Regions from separate parts of the Secundilactobacillus sp. MJ173 genome, predicted to be linked through region 1. Evidence: riboswitches for the same ligand, from Rfam matches in the RefSeq annotation. Region 1 holds a riboswitch; each other region holds the start of a gene.
The links. A riboswitch is a leader RNA that binds a small molecule or an ion and turns the genes downstream of it on or off. The one in region 1 is predicted to bind thiamine pyrophosphate.

Region 1 (7,553 bases):
TTGGAACCCCGCTGAATCAAACCTACGAATACGAATTTCTGCAAATGATCGATAACGTTGATTGGGTGGCCGTTTCACCATCACGTAACTTTGGCTCGGGTCCAACTAACGGGTATGTCTTAGGAACAGATCAAATTTTGGTTGATTCAAAAGGCAAATCCGAACTCTCTCATGGTAATATGGCATTAGCGATTTTGGATGAAATTGAATCCCCGAAGCATCAACACCAACGATTTACAGTGCGTAATCAGGAGGTTGAATAGATGAGTGTACGTGGTGATTGGCTTCTATTTAAGACAAAACGTAGTCGGTTAAAACAGCAGGTGGCAACCAGCTTTCTGCATCCTAGCCGGCGAACGGATCACCTTGATCCAAGCAACTTCAAGCAGCCTGACCAAGTGAAAGTGGTGCCACTAGAACGCGGACGTTTAGTCACGCTTCTGCCAGAATCGGAAACGCACCAGCACGTGGTTATTTTTCACGGGGGTGCTTACACGGTACCCGCCACCGACAGTCACCGTCAGTGGATGGAAACGATTGTGTCGGATATGGGCGCTAAGGCAACCATGTTGGATTTTCCATTAGCCCCTGAAAATACGGCTGTGGTGACGGTGCCAGCTTCGCTAGATGCCTATGTGGAACTGCAGGCAGAGTATCCGGATGATCAGTTTTACTGGTTGGCGGATTCGTCTGGTGCAGGATTAGCGCTGGTACTCTTACAGCAACTGCGCGCTAAACAGCGGCCGCTGCCGAGTTCCACCGTATTAGTGTCACCATGGGCCGACTTAGCCATGCGTGATCCGGAAATTGTCAAGCGCCACCAAACTGATCCAGAATTACCATTGCAGGCTATGCGTCAGGTTGGCGCCAATTATGCGGGTAATTTGGTATTAGACGATCCATTAGTTACCCCACTGAACGGCCCCATGGATCACTTGGGCCGCGTTAGTCTTTGGTATGGTACAACGGAATTGTTATTGCCTGACCATCGCAAGTTGGCTGATAAGCTAAAGCAGGCCGATGGTACGCAGGTTGATGTACATGAAATGAAAAATATGTTGCACGATTTCTTGATGTGGCCGGGCTTACCGGAGAGTAAACAAGTCTTTGCGACGTTGCAACAGTTGATGCAAAAGAGTGTGTGATACAACTCGGTAGATTCCAGGATGTAACGTAAACAAGCCATTTCGATGTTTTTTGTCGGAGTGGCTTGTTTACGTTACATGGCCGGAATCTGAGTTGTAGAACACGATTAGGCTATATTGACGGATCGAATTTAAGTACACTTATGTTACCGTCTCTTTACGCCAACTAATTGATTTCGCTTTACGTATAAAAATGCTATACTCACTTTAACATAACGCTAGGGGTGCCCCGTGCTGAGAAATACCCTTTAAACCTGATCTAGTTAGTACTAGCGAAGGGAAGCCGATTAATCGAATAATTCAGAACTTTCAGAGTAGGGAGTTCCTAGCTTCTATGTTGAAAATTATAAAAGGAGGTGCTACCTGTACCTCATTTTATATAAAATTTTGTAAAGGAACATGAAAAGGTGATCTTATGCTAACCACCTACCAAGTTGAAATTAAACCCACCGCCAAACAAGCATGGCTGATTGATTCTCACATTAGCGGTAGTCGTTGGGCTTACAATTTGTTTCTAGACATCAACAAACAACGCTATGAGCAAGGCTACTACTACTTAAATGCTTATGCTTTTAGTAAGTGGTTTAATCATGAGTACCTAGAGGTTAACCCTGACGACGTGTGGATTAAGGATCTGTACGCTAAATCGGTTAAACAGGCTTTTATTGATGCTGATACGGCTATGAAGCGGTTTTTCAAGAAACAAAGTGGTTTCCCCCGTTGGCGATCATTTAAACGGGGGCAGGGTAGTTACTACTTTGTTAAGAACAGCAAAACGCAAATTATTCCCTGTCAGCGTCACCGAATCAAGTTACCGAAGCTCGGTTGGATACGTCTAAAAGAATGCGGTTATATTCCTACAGACTCAGAACACTTCATTATCAAACAGGGCCGAATCAAATTTAAGGCAGGTCGGTATTACCTGACCTGTTTGGTGGAACAGGCTGAACTGCCAAAGTTAGAATTAACTGGCGACCCAATTGGCATTGATCTTGGTCTAAAAGAATTTGCCATCTTAAATGATGGTACTTTGTATCACAATCAGAATAAAAGTAGTCGGATAAAGCGCATCAGAAAACGCCTTAGACGCCTGCAAAGAAAAATGTCTCGTCAGTATCAAGCACTGAAAGCTAGAAGACAGAAAGAAGGGAAATCTGCTACTGATTTAAATCTAGCCAAAACTCAGCTGAAAGTGCAACGCTTATATCAACGATTAACCAATATTCAGTCAGATTATCAAAATAAGATTATCGCTACTGTAGTGAGAACCAAACCGCAGTGGGTAGCCTTAGAAGACTTGAATGTTAGAGGTATGATGAAAAACCGACATTTAGCCAAGGATATTAGTCACCAAGGATTCTACAATTTTAGAATCAAATTAGTTTCTAAATGCCAGTGGTTAGGCATTCCCGTACATCTGACCCACCGTTTTGAACCGACTTCCAAATTGTGCCACCACTTTGGTCATAAAAAAGTTGATTTGAAATTGAAAGATCGGATGTATGAATGTCGAAACTGTAACTATACCGAAGATCGCGATATTAATGCGGCCCTGAATATCAGGGATACTGAAAACTTTGAATTAGCCTACTAAACAGGCCTCAAAGTATGTACCGGTGGCTAGCCGGGAATTAACGCTTGTGGACTATCATACCAACTGTATTAGCGAGTTTTATGCGAGACAGGATAGGTAGAAGCAAGAATAATCTATAACTTTTTATAAGTTATCAGTAGCAGAGATTATTTTATGGACTTTTCGACAGAACTAATTGAAGCAGGAACTCCCATTTTAAATCACATCATGGCTCATCCCTTTGTTAAAGGCATTGCAGCCGGACAGTTATCTAGGGAAGCGCTCATGTTTTACGTGACGCAGGATTATAATTATCTAAATGAGTTTTTACATGCTGATGCGGTGGCACTCTTGAAGAGTACTTCGCGTGAGGATATGCAGATTATCAGCCAACAGATTGATTTTTTGCTCGGAGGTGAATCCAAAGCGCATCAAAACTTCTGTGAGGTTGCCGGGACTTCGTACGAGTCACTCCAAGGGCAACCGATGACGCCAACTACCAAGCTATATACGAATCATATGCTGGAAGTGTTAAAGAAGGGTGACTTGATTGATATTATCGCTGCCATGACGCCATGTCCTTGGACTTACGGTGAAATTGGCAAAACTTTAGTTGCTCAGGGAAAGAATACGCCTGAAAATCCGTTTACACCTTGGATTGAACTCTACGCACCGGATGATGACGACTCCTCTCAGCGCTTTCCATTCTTTGATATCTTGGATCGTGAAGCGCCAAAATACAGTCGAGATCGGCTTGATGAGATTAAGCGCAGTTTTCTAGAAAGCTGTGAGTTCGAGTGGGACTTCTGGGAACAGGCATTCTATCAGAAAGATTGGCAGTTTTTGCCGGGTGTTCAGTTGGCGCAGATCACAGCGTCGAAGACTGAATAAGCTGTATTCTCTAAACGAAAAAAGAGGTTGTGCCATAAGTCTATATTGGTAAGTATTTCAATCCATTTTTTAGCTACGATTAGTCATAATGATACTTTGATTCCAATACGTTAACATAGCCTAATCGCGCGTCAAAACTCAGATTCCGGCCATATAACACCCCAAAACGCCATCCCGATAAAAACCATCGGAATGACGTTTTGGGGTGTTATATTCTGGAATCTACCGAGTTTTGTCACAGCTTCTTGGGTTATATCAGCTTATTTTCGATCTCGTTCAGCCACCTTTTGACTGCGAGCAATCAAGTCCGCAAAAAGGGCTTTCGAGTCTTCATGATGCTTATACATGTTTTCCGGATGCCATTGGACGGCTAAAATCTGGTCGTTATCAATGGATTCTAAAGCTTCAATAACACCATCATCTGCGCGAGCCGTCACCTTTAAACTGCTAGCCAGCTTTTTAACGGCTTCGTGGTGCCGGGAGTTCACGTAAGGCCGTTCTCCTACGATGTTAAAGAGCCGACTGTCCGGATCCACGGACACGTGATGTGACGGCATGTTGCCAGCGGCTGCTTGGTTATGTTTTAACGTAGCGTGGGGATTTTCCGACAGATCCTGGTAGACGGTTCCGCCTAATCCAGCATTGATCAGCTGCATGCCACGGCAAATGCCAAAAATAGCCTTACCTTTTGCAACAGCCTGTTTGAGCAGTTCAATCTCGAATAAATCCCGTTTGCGGTAGGTTACGCCAAGCTTTTCGTGAGGTTCTTCACCATAAAAAGTGGGATCAACATCAGCGCCACCAAGAAAGGCAACACCATCAAATAAATCTATGTAGTCGACAACGTCTTTGGGATCAACACTGGGGAAAATAATGGGTAGGCCACCAGCTTTTACAATGGCCTCAATAGCAGGCCGGGGCGCAAAGGCAGCGTTTCGTTCGTTAATAATATTGGTAGCTTCAGCTAAGGTATCAGCTGGTAGTGCAATTCGTGGGCGCAAGGACGATTCCTCCTCTTCCTTAAAATGAAGTTAACAGATTGATAATTTGTTTTCAATTCTAACATACAAAGCACCATCTCTCCGTTAAAATATTTAACATTCCCCCGAAAGAGGGTTACATTAGTATTGTAACTAAAATTAAACGAGGTAAATGAAGATGGCAATGACAGAACGACAAATGATTCAAGAAATTTTGAATACGGTAGATGTAATCTACGCATTTGAAGACGTTGATGAAGACGCTAAACAATATACCCTATTGGTTACGCAACAGGATAACGATAAACGCCCGATTGAAGATGTTAACGCGGAAATCAAGAAGTATTTCCAAGAAGCAGATTTCAACTATAAAGAAGAATTAAACCCAACGAATACCGACAAATCAGCTGATATTCGTGTCGTCATAAAACGATAGTTAAAAAATAAATAACCCTCATGCAGTGAGCAGTTGCTGTGTGGGGGTTATCTTTTTTAGAGTTATTTGTTTGAAATTAATGGTTTGAAATTAATGATTTTCAAATCAAGTAAATACGCTTTTCATACATACTGATAAAACAGGGAAGTTAGTGGTGGTGGCATTGATTTCTGCTGTAATCAGGCTAATCGATATGTATCGGAAACTCAAAAAAAGATTAAAATAAAAACCATTCCGCTAACTTTGGCGAGTACCGGAATGATTTTTAAGTTCTAAACATGCCACCGTCATTAACGGCTCTGCAAGGAAGTCCTACTCCAGTAGGGCTTCTTTTATATTGATATTATAACATGTCACCAAGCTACCGTGGTGGTTTAAGCATGAAAATACTACTAAGAAAGACTAATAATTGGCTGAGATTGCGTCATAATTAATGACATGAACTTTGTGAATGTGATACAGTAAGACTAGTTTTGAAACCGTTTACTTATCACAAAGTTGGAGGGATTAAATCGTTATGGCAATGAAGGAGCCGGAACATTATATACTCGCAATCGATCAGGGGACTTCGGTGACCCGCGCAATGTTATTTGACCACACAGGTCGTAAAGTGATTGAGAGTCAGAAGTCGTTTCCACAATACTATCCGCACAATGGTTGGGTTGAAGTCGACGCTAATGAACTTTGGAACTCTGTTCAATCGGTCATTGCGACGGCTTTGATCGATGCGGGCGTTCATCCTGAAAACATTGATGGTATTGGGATTTCAAGCCAACGTGAAACTACTGTGATTTGGGATAAGGCTACCGGTCAGCCTATTTACCACGCTATTGGCTGGCTGTCGAAGCAAACCGCACCGATTGCGAAGCAGATGGTGACGGATGGCTATTCTGACTTGATTCATGAACATACCGGACTTGTGATTGATTCATATTTCTCAGCAACTAAGGTTCGGTGGCTGTTGGATCATGTGCCTGGTGCGCAAGAGCGTGCTGAGAAGGGCGAACTATTGATGGGTACCGTGGATAGCTGGCTAGTTTGGAAGCTCTCCGATGGCCAATTACACATTACCGATTACACCAATGCCAGCCGAACCATGATGTTTAACATTCACGATTTAAAATGGGATGATGAGATCCTTAAAATTTTGAACATTCCCAAGAAGATGCTGCCAGAAATCCACTCTTGTTCTGAAGTATATGGCACCACTAAAAATTACCAATTTTACGGTGTTGAAGTGCCAATCTGCGGGTTAGTGGGGGACCAACAAGCCGCTTTGATTGGCCAGATGGCTTTCAAGCCTGGGGAAGTTAAAAACACGTATGGTGACGGGGCCTTCATCGTGATGAATACGGGTGATAAGCCGCAACTGTCGAAGCACAAACTACTGACGACGATTGCTTACGATTTGGATGGTAAAGTGACCTACGCCCTCGAAGGGTCAATCTTCGTGGCGGGGACAGCGCTGAACTGGCTACAGGAAACCATGAAAATCATTGATAATGTCCCTCAATCTCGACAAGTTGCCATGGCATCAACCAATGACGATGAAGTATACGTGGTACCGGCCTTTAACGGGTTAGGGGCGCCGTACTGGGATCAAGATGCTCGTGGTGCCGTCTTCGGTCTTACTCGCGGAACGAATCGCAGCGATTTTGTGAAGGCTACGCTGCAATCTATTGCTTATCAAACCCGTGATATCATCGAGACGATGCGGCAAGACACCGAAATGCCGGTGGTGGAGATCTTGGCCGATGGCGGGGCTTCACGGAACCGTTACTTGATGCAGTTCCAGGCGGATATTTTGAACCTGCCGATTGTTCGCTCCAGTGAGGAGGAGACCACGGCGCTGGGAGCAGCAATCTGTGCTGGTCTTGCAATCGGCTATTGGAAGGATTTAGATGAAGTCAGCAAGATTCACGCGGCTGGTAGGACGTTTACACCGGAAATGACCGATGAGCGGCGTGCACATCTGTATGATGGCTGGCAGATTGCGATCAAGGCTACTCGAGCATTTAAACCGCAACACTAAAGTGAAGATACAAAAAGGGCACATGGCTGACATGAAGATCAGTTATGTGCCCTATTTATTTAGTTGGCCGATAATGCAAAATATCGCCAGGCTGGCAGTCCAATACCTGACAAATTTTTTCTAGTGTTGAAAAGCGGACTGCCTTAGCCTTTCCCGTTTTAAGAATCGACAGATTAGCGATGGTGACGCCAACGGCTGTTGAAAGCTGTGTCAAGGTCATATGGCGCTTGGCTAATAGTTCATCTAGCGTAATTTCAATCATATTTTGAACTCCTAGATTGTTAAATCGTTTTCGTTTTTAATCCGTAAAGCCGCACGCCATAGCCGGACAAGGATAGCTATAAAGACAGTTAAAACCAACGGCGCGGCAGCAAGCACGAAACCAATCAGTAATAAACCGGGGGCGTCATCCAGCTGAGTAGCCGCAAAAATAAAGGGCAACCACAGCCAAACGCCCGCAGTAACTGTTACCAAGGCCCATTTTAAGTGGGTAAGG
Region 2 (7,553 bases), on a different contig from region 1:
CCAGCGTTTGACTGCAATAAAATCGCTACTGCCAGTGCCAGTGCCGGAATTAAGGGGACAAAGAACAGCAGTACAAGTCGCTTTAAGCTCGGTCGGCTGCTGAGGATGATTAATAAACCAATCACTGCCAACCCTAAGTTAACTGTCCAGGTATTAGTAAAGGAAATTTCTAGCGCAATCAGTACCGCTAATAAGAATTTTAAACTTGGATTCACGCTAATCCCTCCACATACTGTAATTGTTTGTTTTCCAGAGTGACATGGTAGTCAACTAAGGCATCCAAGCCAAAGAGCTGATGGCTGACAATGATCATGGTTTGCTGACAATCTTTCGCAACTTGTTTCATGATGGTCATAATGGCTTGCAATGAGCTAAAATCAAGCCCAGTGAACGGTTCATCGAACAGCAAGACTGGAGTGGCCATGATCAGCATTTCTAAAATTTGCAATTTTTTCTTTTGACCGCCGCTTAACGTGTAGACTACTTGGTCTTGCAACTGAGTTAACTGTAATTGTTCTAGAAATTTAGGAATACGATCCTTAAAATAAGCGGGTGCCTGACTATTTTTTAAAGACAGTGTCAGTTCTTCTGCAACCGTCACGTTTAAGAACTGCTGATCAGCATCTTGGAAGACCAAGGCGACTTGTTGGTATAGTCGATTAGGTCGAATTTTAGCAATTTCCTTTTGGTTAAGTAACAAGGAACCGTTGTATTGATGCAGTTTTGAAAGCGCTAATAGCAAAGTCGATTTACCTGTACCATTAGCACCGGTCAACAGGGTGATGTGATGCTGGAAGAAGTCAATTTTAGGTTGTGACACCAGAGTGGAAGTACCAGCGATTAATTTTAAATCATGTGCTGAAATAATCGGCTGATCAGTTTCCTTTGGCAAAAGTAATTGCTGATTAGAGGTATCCTGCCGTTTAAAACTAGCCATTTTTTGCGTCGCCGCATCGGAGTCGAGTAATTCGAGTGAGTCACCCGTACCATTTAGCACAAAAAGGTGATCGATATAAGCATCATAGTCTTCAAGGTCGTGATCGGAAATGATAATGGTCTTGTGCTCTTCGTGCTGCAGTCTTGAAAGCTTAGCTAACAATAACTGACGGGCAACTGGATCGACGCTGGCAAAAGGTTCATCTAACAGGATGGTGTCGGCTTGCATGGCGATGATTACAGCTAGGGCAACTTTTTGTTTTTCACCACCTGAGAGACTATTAAGTTGGCGATGACGTAACGGACTAATCTCCACGTAATCAAGTGCTCGGTCAACCCGGGGCATCATTTCTTCTGGTGCCACGCACTGATTTTCTAACGCAAAAATTAATTCACGTTCGACTGTGTCCATGGCAAACTGCTGGTTGGGGTTTTGAAACATCATTGCAACTAGCTGGCCACGCTTTGTTTCTGGTATGTCACTAATTTTGGCGTCGTTTAACCGGACTTCTCCGGCAGTAATCAGGCCACCAAACTTCGGGTAAAGGCCACTAATAATCTTCATCAGGGTGGACTTACCAGAACCAGAGGGACCCGTCAGCAGTGAAAAGCCGCCGTCAGGAAAAGTGGCTGAAATATCAGCCAAAGTCAAAGGCTTTTGACCGTCCTCAGTCGGATAAGAAAATGATAGTTGATTTACCGAAATCGTTGCCATGAGTTTACCTCAATTCTAGCGCGTTTGAGTTTGCATCAAGTGTGTCCGGTCAAGCAAGTTGACGATGGCCTTAACCAGTAAACCGGAGAAGATCCAAGTTGAAACCAGACGGATGATGAACAGTGCAATCAGCAGGCCAATGTGATACTTGGAGTAACCGTTACGAATCATGTCCCAACCAAAAGTGACGATGGTGGTGGTCAGCACACTGAGATTCAGGCTAAACCAGTCGTAACGCTTGTAGCCAGTGAAGGTAAAGCCTAATTCTGAAGCAACCCCTTGAACAACACCGGAGATCATGGTGCTAGCACCCCATTGACCGCCAAGGAACATTTCAACTACCGACCCTAAAAGTTCACCAAGGGTAGCCGAACCGACTTTTTTAAAGACGTATCCGGATAATGGACCAGCCATCACCCAGATGCCCATGATGATGTCATTGGCGCCGGGGCCAAGTCCAACTGGTGTGAGGGCAACTGTTAGTACGTTGTACAATGGACCGACGACCCAATAGATCACCCCAAAGAAAATCGCAATTAACGTTAGCAAGATAATGTCGCGTAAGTGCCAAGCATTTGAATATTTCATGACAAAAGCCTCCAAATATAGTTTTGCTAAACGTTTTCCACAGAAAAAGAGTCAAAGATAAACGATTATCTTTGACTCTTCCTTTTGGCTTTTATCATCAGAAAATAAATGCATTATGCTCCCTTCGCTGGTATTAACCAGATCAGGTTCAATGGGTGGTATCTCAGCCAAAAGGCACCCCAGATAACGTTTAGTACAATGTTCAGTCTACACGGACTAGTTAGTATTTGCAAGCAAACTAATGCGGAGTTATGCGCGACCTAACTTCTTTAAATTCGGAATTGTCAGCATGGTGCATAGACTAATGATGTAGAGGATTGACAGGAATCCCATGACGACGATTAAACTGTAATGATCCATCAAGAAACCGATTGCTACACTGGAGAAGCCACCGATTGCACGTCCAACGTTAACGATAACGTTGTTGGCAGTTGAGCGGATTTCAGTTGGGTAAAGCCGAGAAATGACAGCACCATAACCACCGAACATGCCGTTTGAGAAGAAACCAAGAATGGCGCCGGCGATCAGTAAAGTCACCTCATTAACTGCCAGGGTGATGCTAAAGACTGCAACTGCGGAGCAAATCAAGAAAATACCAAATGCCAAACGGGGACCGAAATAATCAAGAATGCTGCCGAAAGTCATCATCCCAATACTCATGCCGACAATCGTTGCAATCATCCAAATAGAGGAACCAGACACGCTTAAGTGCAATTTCTGTTGCATGATGGAAGGCAGCCAGTTCATTAAACCAAAGTAGCCGGCAATTTGGACCACCACCATCACGCTAAGGGCAATGGTTTGATAAGCTAGCTTGGGTGTCTTGAACAGTGCACTGATTCGAACCCGTTTGCTGGGATCTTTTTCAGCCTTCTTGGCGGCTAAAAATTCGTCGCTATCGTGTAAATGACGACGGATGAAGTAGGTTAAGCCAACCGGAATCAAGCCGAATAAGAACAGTGCCCGCCAGCCGAATGCAGGAATAATAAAGGCGGCAGAGATGGCGGCTAAAATAGCACCAATTTGACCACCAATTGCGGCAATAGACGTCATTTTACCGATCTTATGATGATTAAAGTTTTCGGCAATCAGCGTAATGCCGACACCGTATTCACCACCAGCACCAACACCGGCAATAAAACGGCAAAGGTAGATCAGTGTAATGCTATTTGCGAAGTACATGGCAGCAGTGGCAAAAGCAAAAATGAATACGGTGTGAGAAAAAGTCCGTACTCGTCCAAAACGGTCAGCAATAACGCCGAAAAAAATGCCACCCACTAGCATGCCCAAATTAGTGATTGATGAAATCAGCCCTGCCTGAGCACCGTTGATATGTAAATCAGCGATGATGGAAGAAAGTGCGAAGGAGAGGAATAAAACGTCCATATTCTCCAAAGCAAATCCCGCCGAGGTAGAAGCGATCGTCCACTTTTGGTTCTTACTTAGTGCGTGGTGTGCAGTAGTTTCCATATTCAGTTTCCTCCAAAATAAGTGCTCACTGGCACTTGTTATTTTTGCGGTTACGGATCTAACCGTCGCTGGTATTGTGACATAGTTTATTGACGAATACAAGTACTTCTTGACGGTAACTAGCTGACTGATGTAAACTCAAAGCAAGATATCTTTAACTTAGCCCAGTGAGACTAACAAGTTTACGGAAGAAGTCCATCTTCTTGATGGAACCAGTGAACCGTTTAGCGCTCGAGCTAAACGGTTTTTTGTGTAGAAAGGAGAAAAAATGCGTCCCATTATTATTGCGTTAGACTTTGAGGATCGGAATCAAGTATTCAATTTTTTGGATCAGTTTGACCACCAAGATCAATTATTTGTGAAGGTTGGCATGGAACTCTTTTACTTTGAGGGACCGAAGATTCTATTGGAATTGCGTAAGCGTGGGATCCAGGTTTTCCTTGATTTAAAATTGTACGATATTCCTAATACCGTTGAGCAAGCCATGTATCAGTTAGGTCAGCAGGAGGTTTCCATGGTGACGGTTCACGCGGCTGGCGGGGCTGAGATGATCAGCAGAGCAAAGAAGGGACTATTACGTGGTAGTCAAAAAGCCGGCGTGAAACCAGCTAAATTACTTGCCATTACGCAGCTCACTTCAACGTCTGAAGAACAGATGCGTACTGAGCAGTTGGTCAATGCCAGCTTGACGGAATCAGTCCGGCATTATGCGCAGTTAGCAGAGGCTAGCGGGGCCGATGGCGTTATTTCATCAGCCCTTGAAGACCCCATGATTCACCGTTCGACCAGTGATGACTTCTTGTGCATCAACCCCGGGATTCGGTTAGCTACTGATAGTGCCAACGATCAAAAACGGGTGGTGACACCGGCTCAAGCTGCTGAGCTGGGCAGTGACGGTCTGGTGGTTGGCCGATCGATTACTCAAGCGGATGATCCGGTTGCTGCGTATCAAAAAATTGCCAAAGAATGGGAGCTATAATTATGACTGAAATTGCACGTCAAATTGCACAGGATCTTTTAGAAATCAATGCTGTCACGCTGTCCCCGAAAGAGCCCTTCACCTGGGCCAGCGGGATTCAGGCGCCAATCTATACGGATAACCGGCGGACGATTGCTTTTCCAGCAGTTCGGACTCACATTGCTGAAGGTTTAGCAAGCTACATCAAAGCTCATTTTCCAACTGCCACTGTGATTGCTGGTGTAGCAACTGCTGGTATTCCTCACGCCGCTATCGTAGCTGATAAGCTTGGACTACCTATGAGCTACGTACGGTCAAAGCCCAAGGATCATGGAACGGGTCAGCAAATTGAGGGCCAAATCTTACCAACGGATAAAGTGGTGCTGATCGATGATTTGATCTCAACTGGCGGCAGTGTGTTAGGTGCCGCCAAAGCGGTTCAGCGTTCGGGTGCGGAAGTACTAGGCGTCTTAGGCATCTTCTCTTACGAATTGCCGGATAGTGCTGAGAACTTTGCGAAAGCGGAATTGTCCTTGCATACGCTGACTAATTACAGTACGCTGATTCAGTTGGCTAACGAAAACCACGATATTGATCAAGCGGAACTTAATTCGTTGCAGCAATGGCGGCAAGATCCATGGCACTGGTTACCAGCAGAATCTAAGTAACGGGGATGGTTCAAGATGTCCATCAAATTAATTGCGACTGATATGGATGGTACCTTTTTAAATGATCAAAGTGATTACGATCATTCACGGTTTCAAAGATTACTAACAAAAATGACACAGCAAAATGTCCGGTTTGTGGTTGCTAGTGGTAACCAGTACCCGCATTTGCCCCAGTATTTTCAAGGTTTAACTGGCGAAATCACATACTTATCTGAAGATGGGGCACACATTGTCTCAAACGAGCAGACCATCAGTGAAGATGTGATTCCACATGATGTATTAATTGAATTTCTACAGTGGATGAGTATTCAGCCACTCTTTAAGCACGCGTGGGTGCTGCTTTCTGGTCGACAAGCGGCTTGGACTGAAATGCTGGCGACCTCAACACGGTTTAAAAAGTCCGGTTATTTTTATGGTAATTTGACCCACGTGATGAATCTAGCCGAAGTGAACGATGACATTTATAAAGTCGATATTACTTGGCCTGCCTTTGATGTTTCCGCTCAAGAAGCGTTAGTTAATGAAGCCTTTGCGGGTAAATTACGGGCGACGTCCAGTGGCTTTGGCGGCATTGACGTGATCCTTCCCTATGTGAATAAGGCGTATGGATTGGGCAAGCTGCAGCAAAAATGGCGCATTAGCCATGATGAAACACTTGCGTTTGGCGATAGCGGCAACGATTTGGAGATGCTGCAGCAGGCTAAGTACGGCTACGTGATGAAAAATGCGCCGGAGTCCGTAAAGCAGCAGGTGAATTTAATCACCCCGCTAACCAACAATGAGAGTGGCGTTCTCGCTGTGATTGAAGATTTCCTCAAATAGTTTGAATGGGTTATACTAAAACTATTGTGAAGAAATTAATGAGGTGGATAAAATGATTAAATTAGTAGCCCTGGATCTAGACAATACGTTACTAACAAACGATAAAAAAATCAGTCAGGTCAACGAACTGGCTTTAAAAAAATTAACCGCAACTGGTGTTAAGGTCGTTTTATGTACGGGACGGCCAATCAACGCCATTTGGCACTATATTGAACAACTTGGTTTAACGGGTACCGACGATTATACGATTACCTTTAATGGTGCGCTGGTAATTAATAATACTAGTCGCGAGGTTTTGGCTAAGCAGGGGCTCACTAAGACTGATTTAGTACCGCTACATGATTTTTGTAAGGCTAATGGGTTTCCCATGGACATTCTGGACTTTGATCAGGTTTATCCAGTCACGGATTTAGTGAAGTCAATTTACACGTTGGGTGGTGGCATCAAGTTCGCGCCCATGACGTTTGATGAACTGCCTGATCATTTGTATGCGAAAGTTGTTGCTGCTCAAAAGCCGGCAGAACTGGATCAAATGATTGCCACGTTGACACCTGAACTTCATGAAAAGTATCATATTGCCCGGTCACAACCGCACATTCTGGAGTTCTTGAGTGCTACAACTGACAAGTCAGTGGGTCTGCATGCACTCTTGCAACATTTCGGCTGGGATGAGAGTAACCTCATGGCTTTTGGCGATGCTGAAAACGATGCGGGTATGCTAAAGGCCGCGTCTGTTGGCGTAGCAATGGCGAATGCGATTCCTGAAATTACGGCGTTGACTAACTACCACACTGGAACTAACGAAGAAGACGGTGTCGCGGAATTCGTTGATCAATATTTTAAACTTAACTAGCCATTTATAAGTAGTGTAGCTCTTGATTTTCAATAGAGAATCAGGGGCTTTTTTTATGCCACTGGAGTTGCGTGGTAACTGTTGGATGGAAAATTTAGCTTGCTTGCACTTCAATTCAGTGTTATTATTTATTTCAATCGCACACGATTGATTGAGGAGGCTTACCCATGACAACGCACGTTCATATTGCTGATCAACTTTGTTTCAGCACGTATAATGTCAATCGATTGTTTAACAAATTTTACCAAGAAGCGCTGGCACCGTATCAGTTAACTTATTCGCAGTATTTGCTTTTGACAGCGCTGTGGGAAAATGACCATCAAGAACTCCGTGATTTAGGTGAAGTTCTGCATTTGAAGTCAAATACCTTAACGCCATTGGTAAAACGGATGGAGCAGCGTGGCTGGGTGAGTCGCACTCGGCCTGATGATAAACGGCGCCTCATTGTGAACTTGACGGACAAAGCCAAGGATAGTGAGGAACCGATTCATGAGGAGTTGGCGACGTGTTTAGGTCGCCGACACATGTCCTATGAGGACTATC
Region 3 (7,553 bases), on a different contig from region 1:
CCACTCGTTAGTCGTCAAGTGCAACCAAATCCCCATGATGACCGCAATGATAGCAAAGCTAATGTGCTTGCGAAAATTCCGCTCCGTAGACACTAAACTGTATATGCCATCCAGAGCATGAATCAGTGATTGGAAAAAATTGTGATTTTTATTAATTTGTTTATCGTTTAAGCCCATAAGCGTCGAGTATATCCCTTTGCAGTTTGAACATTACTTTTTCGTCTTCCGGCTCCATGTGGTCATAACCGTTAAGATGGAGAAAACCGTGAACAACTAAGAAACCCAGTTCACGTTCATAAGAGTGTTCCAGGTATTCGGCTTGCTCGCCCACTTTATCCACAGAAACGAAAATATCGCCAATATTTTCTGGAATCTCCTCTTCCAATTCTTCATCCATCACGATTGGAAATTCATCGTCTTCAGCACTGTCTTCAATGGCGAAACTGATGACGTCAGTGGCCCGATCAACACCACGATATTCGCGGTTAATTTCTTGAATCCGGTCGTTATTCACAAATGTTACCGACATTTCGGTATTTTCTTTGAGTTTAATGTACTTCCCAGCGTATTCCAGCACGTCTTTGACTAACTGAACATGTTCTTCTGGTACACCGTTTTTAGTTTCATCATAAATTTCTAAATCCATTTTTTATACTCGTCCTTATTTATTTTCAACTGCTTCATAGGCATTAATGATTGCGGCAACGACTGGGTGTCTAACCACGTCGTCAGCGGTAAACTGCACAAAATCGATATGGTTGACATGCTTTAAAATGCCAGTTGCCTGTACCAAGCCGCTTTGACTATGACGTGGTAAATCGATTTGGGTAATATCACCGTTAACGATCATCTTCGAACCAAAGCCTAACCGTGTCAGAAACATCTTCATCTGCATGTTAGTGGTGTTTTGAGCCTCATCCAAGATTACAAACGCCCCGTCCAAAGTTCGGCCACGCATGTAGGCTAATGGCGCAATCTCAATCACACCGCGTTCCATTAACCGGTTAGTGTGCTCTGCGCCAAGAATAGCATACAAAGCATCATAGATTGGTCGTAGATAAGGATCAACCTTATCCTTTAAGTCCCCTGGCAAAAAGCCCAGGCTCTCACCAGCTTCAACGGCAGGCCGCGTCAAAATGATTTTCTCCACGTCACCACGCTTCAAAGCAGCAATCGCCATGACCACAGCCAAGTATGTCTTCCCCGTACCAGCGGGGCCAACACCAAAAGTAATATCGTTATGCTTGATGGCATCAACGTACTGCCGCTGTCCGTAATTCTTAACCCGAACAGCCCGACCCTTAGCATCCTTGATCAAGGTTTCTGTGTACAGATCCAAGAAGTACTCTAAAGTGCCCTTATCTGCCATCTTCATAGCGCTGACCACATCAGCGCTGTTCAGTTGAATCCCTTGTTGGAGCAACTTATCCATATTTTTTAAGATATCCATGGTCTTTTGAACCTGGAACGGCTCACCAGCAACCTTGATGGAATTCCCAAATGGATGAACCGTCACGTTCAGTCCCTCTTCTAAGAGCGAAACGAACTGATCCTGCGCACCCAAAATAGCCACTCCCTGCTCCGGATTTGCTAAGATATATTCTTTTTCAGTTTGCGTATTGTCAGCCAAAAAATATTGACTCCTTTACATTAAAATAGATTTCTTAGACCATTATACGACAAAGCAAACAGAAAAGCTCGAACAAGTGTGACATAAGCGATTAGCCCGCTCTCTTTGCATTAAACTGTCGTGTTTTACTTATCACCATATAACGAAATTAGCGGCCAAATTGGCCCAGCTTTGCGTTATGATATTGCTTAGAATGGGAGGAATAAACAGTAACTGTTTTGCTTTACAAAGATATCAATCTTTGTAAAGTGGTGCTTCTATCCTATTCTGTATTCTTATAAGTCTGGTAAAAGATATCACAAGGTTAAAGTTAGGAGCTAAACTTTCCGTATTAGCTAATAGCTTATATGTAGTGATTTATATGAATTTCATTAAAAGGCTTTTTGGGCTAAATCCATCCCGTATAATATGTGGGACACCTCACCTTGGTGATTAAATTCAATAAGGCGGAATAACTGATGTTACTCACCTATAAAGTCGAAATTAAGCCGACTGAAAAACAGGCTTGGCAGATTGATTGTCATATTGGTGGCAGTCGCTGGGCCTACAACCTGTTTTTGGATATCAATCAGCAACGCTACGAAATGGGCTATTGCTACTTAAATGCTTACGCTTTTAGTAAGTGGTTTAACCATGAATATCTAGAAGCTAACCCTGATGATATATGGATCAAGGATTTATATGCCAAATCGGTTAAACAGGCCTTTATTGATGCGGATACTGCCATGAAGCGTTTTTTTAAGAAGCTGAATGTTTTCCCACATTGGCGTTCGTTTAAGCGCGGTCAAGGCAGTTACTACTTTGTTAAAAACAGTAATACGCAAGTGATTGCCTGCGAACGTCACCGGATTAAGTTACCGAAGCTTGGCTGGGTTCGTTTGAAAGAGTTGGGCTACATTCCGACAGACTCAGAACATTTCGTTATCAAACAAGGCCGGATTAAAATTAAGGCTGGTCGGTATTACCTGACCTGTTTAGTGGAACAGGCTGAACTGCCAAAGTCAGCACTGACTGGCGAACCAATTGGTATTGATCTTGGTCTAAAAGAATTTGCCATCTTAAATGATGGTACTCTGTATCATAATCAGAATAAAAGCAGTCGCGTAAGATACATCAGAAAACGCCTTAGACGCCTGCAAAGAAAAATGTCCCGTCAGTATCATGCACTGAAAGCTAGAAGACAGAAAGAAGGGAAATCTGCTACTGATTTTAATCTAGCTAAAACTCAGCGGAAGGTGCAACGCTTATATCAACGATTAACCAACATTCAGGTAGATTATCAAAATAAGATTATTGCTGCTGTAGTGAGAACCAAACCGCAGTGGGTAGCCTTAGAAGACTTGAATGTTAGAGGTATGATGAAAAACCGGCATTTAGCTAAAGCTGTTAGTTACCAAGGGTTTTATAATTTTAGAATCAAATTAGTTTCTAAATGCCAGCAGTTAGGAATTCCAGTGCACTTGGCCCACCGTTTTGAACCAACTTCTAAGTTATGCCATCAATGTGGCTATAAGAAAGTTGATTTAAAGCTAAGTGAGCGAACCTATCAATGTCCTAAATGTAATTATACTGCCGATCGTGATATTAATGCGGCCCTGAATATCAGGGATACTGAAAACTTTGAACTAGCCTACTAAAACGGGCTTCAAAGAATGTACCGGTGGCTAGCCGGGAATTAACGCTTGTGGACTATCATATCAACTGTATTAGCGAGTTTTGTGCAAGGCAGGATAGGAAGAAGCAAGAAAAATCTATAACTTTTTATAAGTTATCAGTAGCAGGGGACTATTTTGAAAATACTTGGGATTCTTGGAGCTCACAGGCAAAACGGCTTAACTGCCACCATGCTGAACACCGTTTTAAACAGTGTGCCGGCACCCCACGTCACGGAAACGATTTACTTGGAGGACTACCCATTCCACCCTGATCAGGGGAAACATCGCGACCCAGTTTTAGACCAGCTCACTGACAAGTTGTTAGAAAGCGATGTCTGGGTATTCGCTGCACCGACATACTGGGGTGGCCTAGCCGGTAGAATGAAGGATTTTCTCGATTGCATGCGTGGCCGGTTGGTGCGTTTTGATCATAAAGGGGGTACGCATCCAGACCGGTTCAAAAATAAACACTATCTGAGCATTACCAGCTGTTATGCCGGAACAGTTGAAAACTTTGTCTCTGGTATCACAGATAACACTTTTCGTACCATTGATAAAATTATGTCTGCTGCAGGGCTCATTAAAATCAACGAATTGGTCTTGCCAGGCACCCTGTTCATGAAACAGGTTCCGGCTGCCAAACTCGCTGAATGTAAACGATTGGGAACCAAATTAATCACTAAACCGAAACGAGATGACAATACATTGAAACGTTATATTGAACTGTTCTGCATGGTTGCTGTAATGGCCTTTTTAACGATGGGCATCCAGTTTTTATTTCACTTGATTTCTGCTAGTGAATTTTGGCTGATCTATGTCAGCTTTGTGGTCATTTTCTTTGTGTTGCTAGCCAGTATCTTGCATTTCTTTACCATTGTGAAACATCGCCGACGTTAATAGATATTGTATATAGCAATAATCAAAATTGTATATTACAAATAAACGCTCTTTTTTTGCAATGAGCGTTTTTAATTTGTCACTTCAATCACCTTTCGCCGTAATTTTTGAGTCGCTTTTAAAGGATCAGCGGCTTTCATAATCGCTGAGACAACTGCCACACCATCAACGCCAGCTGGCTTCACCGTCTCCACGTTATCGGCATTTAACCCCCCAATCGCATACACCGGAATATCCACTGCTTGCTTGATAGCCCTCAGCGTATCAACGCTGGTTCGAACGGTTTCAACGTGGGTGGTTGTAGGAAAAATTGCTCCTACTCCCAGATAATCAGCGCCTTGTTCAACCGCTAACCGAGCTTGATTCATCGTTTTGGCGGTCGCACCAATGATGGCATCCGGTCCTAATATCTGTCGTGCCACGTCAACGGGTAAATCTTTTTGACCCAGATGAACCCCTGCTGCTCCCACCGCTTGAACAATATCCAGCCGGTCATCGATCAACAGTGGAATACGGTACTTATCCGTTATCTGTTTGACCGCGTACGCCCGCTGAAAATACTGCAGGCTGGTCAGGTCTTTTTCGCGCAATTGAACAAGGTCTACCCCACCCTGACACGCAGCGTCGATTCGGTTTAAAAACGTTGCTTGGGAATAATCTAATGCATCGGTAACTAAGTAAAGTGGTCGCTTACTGATCTCCATTATTTGCCTCCAGATTGACTGAACTTTTAATTCTCGCCAACAGTCTACCGAAATTTTTCTGAGTTGTCACGTGAATATTCTTGCTTGACTTCCACAATGTTCTAGCTTATAAATATAACCAATGAGTCGTTTAACTGACTCAAACTAAAAATTAAATAACGTTAGTTCGTCTGGGGTGCCAATTGGCTGAGATTAAACCCATCGAACCTGATGTAGTTTGTACTACCGAAGGAAGACAACTTTTACTGAATTTATCAGTCCAAAGACCTTCCTGCGTGAAAGGTCTTTTTTCATGCAGGATAGCTTTGAGAATTCGACTTGATGTAACCCCTTCCTCGTAGACAAACGGAAAGGGGCTTTTTTATGGTTACAGTAAACGGCGAGCCATTAGCGGAAGCTGCTGGCAAAAACCTACTCACATTTTTACAACAACGCGAAGCACCCATCGACAACATTGTCGTGGAGTTAAACGGGACGATTATCCACCGTCCTGAATACGAGCAGACGTTGATTAAACCAAACGACAAACTGGAGCTGATTTCGTTTGTCGGCGGCGGACGCTAAGGAGGGATTGCTTATGCCAACCATTCAAGGAATGGCCATCGAGGATGTTTATCAGGGGATGAAAGACCGTAACGTGGCTAACTCCACCGACCGTCTAACCGCCGCCCACGTCACCATCGCCGGCGCTGGCGGTTTGGGCTCCAACATCGCCATCGCACTAGCTCGTATCGGTGTCGGCCATTTAACGTTGATTGATTTCGACCAGGTTGAACTGAGTAATTTAAACCGGCAGCAGTTTAAACTCAGCCAAGTGGGCATGGATAAAGTGACTGCCCTTAAGCAAAATCTGCAAGAATTCAACCCCTTCGTCACCATCGATACGCTGGTTCAAAAAGTGGACCATGACAACGTAGCAGAACTCTTTGCCGATGCCGATATTATCTGTGAAGCCTTTGACAATCCCAGTGCCAAAGCCATGCTATTAGATGCTGCCAGTGAATTTTTCCCTGACAAACCCATGGTCATGGCTACCGGGATGGCCGGCACGCACAGTTCTAACTCAATTACAACCAAGCAGGTTCGCCCTAACCTCTACATTGCTGGTGATGGCACGACTACTGGTGCAGAGGGGCTCATGGCACCGCGAGTCATGATTGCAGCCGGCCATGAAGCCAATATGATTACCCGTTTAATTTTAGGAGAAACTAATATTTAGGAGGAAATAGCATGTCTGAAGATGCAGATTTACTCACCATTGGTGGTCACACATTCACCTCACGTTTCATTCTCGGATCCGGCAAATATTCTTATGACCTGATTGATTCAGCCATCAACCAGGCTAAGGCCCAGATCATCACCATGGCGTTACGTCGGACGGATTCAGCCGAGGAAAATATTCTCAACTACATTCCTGAAGGGATTACCATTTTGCCGAACACTTCAGGATCAACCAACGCTGAAGAAGCCATTCGTACCGCCCGTTTAGCCCGAGAGCTCAGTGGCAGTAACTTTATTAAACTGGAAGTTGTCCCGGATAAAAAATACTTGATGCCAGACAACAACGAAACCGTCAAAGCCACAGAAGTATTGGCCAATGAAGGATTCATCGTCATGCCCTACGTCCTGCCCGATCTAAACGTTGCTCGCCAGTTAGTGGATGCCGGAGCTGCCACCGTGATGCCATTAGCCGCTCCAATCGGTACTAATAAAGGTTTAGCAACCAAAGATCTGATTCAAATCTTGATTGATGAAATTGATGTGCCGGTGATTATTGATGCCGGGATTGGCCGTCCTAGCGAAGCAGCCGCAGCGATGGAAATGGGTGCTGACGCCATCATGGCTAACACCTCTATGGCCACCGCGCAAAATATTCCACTCATGGCAGAGGCCTTTCGCCTCGGTGTTGAAGCTGGCCGAAAAGCCTATCTGGCCGGTCCTGGTCGCATTATTGAACGTGGTGCGGTCGCTTCTTCTCCGTTAACTGGCTTAAGCAAATGATTCGTGAAACTAATGAGTGGCTGACTTTTGAACGCCGATTTCAGCAAATCATTCAGCTTTCTAACCACACTACTGGTCAAAATCGTTTGGTCTATTCATCCAACTGGATAGCCGCACAGTCGGCTTTGATCCACTTCGGTCAGCAAATCGGTCTTACCACCATGGTGGATAACTACGGCAACGTCTACTTAGACTTACCCGGTAAAGATGATCAAGTGATTGCGACTGGTTCGCATATGGATACCGTCATTGACGGTGGTAAATATGACGGGTTATACGGCGTGCTCGGTGGCCTTCAAGCCATTAATGCACTGAAAAATCGGCTGGGGACACCGCAGCACACCCTGCGTCTCATTTCTTTTAGCGAAGAAGAAGGTAGCCGCTTCAACACCACCTTCAGCGGTTCTAAATACTATGCGCTTCACCAATCAGTGACCGCGTTAATCGATGCTGGCGGTGTAAGTTTTGAACAAGCTCGTCATCATGCTGTCAACCAACTGCAGTCATTGTCCAACGTGATGGTGCAACGACCGGCGATTCCAGCTAGTTTTACCGAATTGCATGTTGAGCAAGGTCCTAGACTGATTACGAGTCACGACCAGATTGGCTTAGTTTCTGGCATCGTTGGTCAGCGTCGTTGGACGGTCACCGTTCAAGGCGAGTCAA

Region 2: another riboswitch for thiamine pyrophosphate. It lies ahead of AC6H04_RS05905 (ECF transporter S component); the one in region 1 lies ahead of AC6H04_RS07785 (RNA-guided endonuclease InsQ/TnpB family protein).
Region 3: another riboswitch for thiamine pyrophosphate. It lies ahead of thiS (sulfur carrier protein ThiS); the one in region 1 lies ahead of AC6H04_RS07785 (RNA-guided endonuclease InsQ/TnpB family protein).

What each region holds. Positions count from the first base shown of each region.
Region 1 is NZ_BAAKGN010000049.1:36,232-43,784, forward strand. Features, by position in the region: gene AC6H04_RS07775 (NAD(P)H-binding protein) at 1-263, shown strand, start outside; gene AC6H04_RS07780 (alpha/beta hydrolase fold domain-containing protein) at 264-1,145, shown strand; TPP riboswitch at 1,356-1,443, shown strand; gene AC6H04_RS07785 (RNA-guided endonuclease InsQ/TnpB family protein) at 1,561-2,739, shown strand; gene tenA (thiaminase II) at 2,893-3,609, shown strand; gene AC6H04_RS07795 (gamma-glutamyl-gamma-aminobutyrate hydrolase family protein) at 3,870-4,610, opposite strand; gene AC6H04_RS07800 (hypothetical protein) at 4,774-5,025, shown strand; gene glpK (glycerol kinase GlpK) at 5,543-7,057, shown strand; gene AC6H04_RS07810 (helix-turn-helix domain-containing protein) at 7,113-7,319, opposite strand; gene AC6H04_RS07815 (DUF2975 domain-containing protein) at 7,331-7,553, opposite strand, start outside.
Region 2 is NZ_BAAKGN010000036.1:63,325-70,877, forward strand. Features, by position in the region: gene AC6H04_RS05895 (energy-coupling factor transporter transmembrane component T family protein) at 1-215, opposite strand, end outside; gene AC6H04_RS05900 (ABC transporter ATP-binding protein) at 212-1,651, opposite strand; gene AC6H04_RS05905 (ECF transporter S component) at 1,667-2,239, opposite strand; TPP riboswitch at 2,341-2,431, opposite strand; gene AC6H04_RS05910 (MFS transporter) at 2,489-3,709, opposite strand; gene pyrF (orotidine-5'-phosphate decarboxylase) at 3,978-4,688, shown strand; gene pyrE (orotate phosphoribosyltransferase) at 4,691-5,335, shown strand; gene AC6H04_RS05925 (Cof-type HAD-IIB family hydrolase) at 5,351-6,157, shown strand; gene AC6H04_RS05930 (Cof-type HAD-IIB family hydrolase) at 6,210-7,010, shown strand; gene AC6H04_RS05935 (MarR family winged helix-turn-helix transcriptional regulator) at 7,178-7,553, shown strand, end outside.
Region 3 is NZ_BAAKGN010000013.1:57,869-65,421, reverse strand. Features, by position in the region: gene AC6H04_RS02110 (diacylglycerol kinase family protein) at 1-177, opposite strand, end outside; gene ybeY (rRNA maturation RNase YbeY) at 161-646, opposite strand; gene AC6H04_RS02100 (PhoH family protein) at 662-1,630, opposite strand; gene AC6H04_RS02095 (RNA-guided endonuclease InsQ/TnpB family protein) at 2,089-3,267, shown strand; gene AC6H04_RS02090 (flavodoxin family protein) at 3,421-4,182, shown strand; gene thiE (thiamine phosphate synthase) at 4,254-4,886, opposite strand; TPP riboswitch at 5,048-5,137, shown strand; gene thiS (sulfur carrier protein ThiS) at 5,250-5,450, shown strand; gene thiF (sulfur carrier protein ThiS adenylyltransferase ThiF) at 5,464-6,105, shown strand; gene AC6H04_RS02070 (thiazole synthase) at 6,117-6,887, shown strand; gene AC6H04_RS02065 (M20 family metallo-hydrolase) at 6,884-7,553, shown strand, end outside.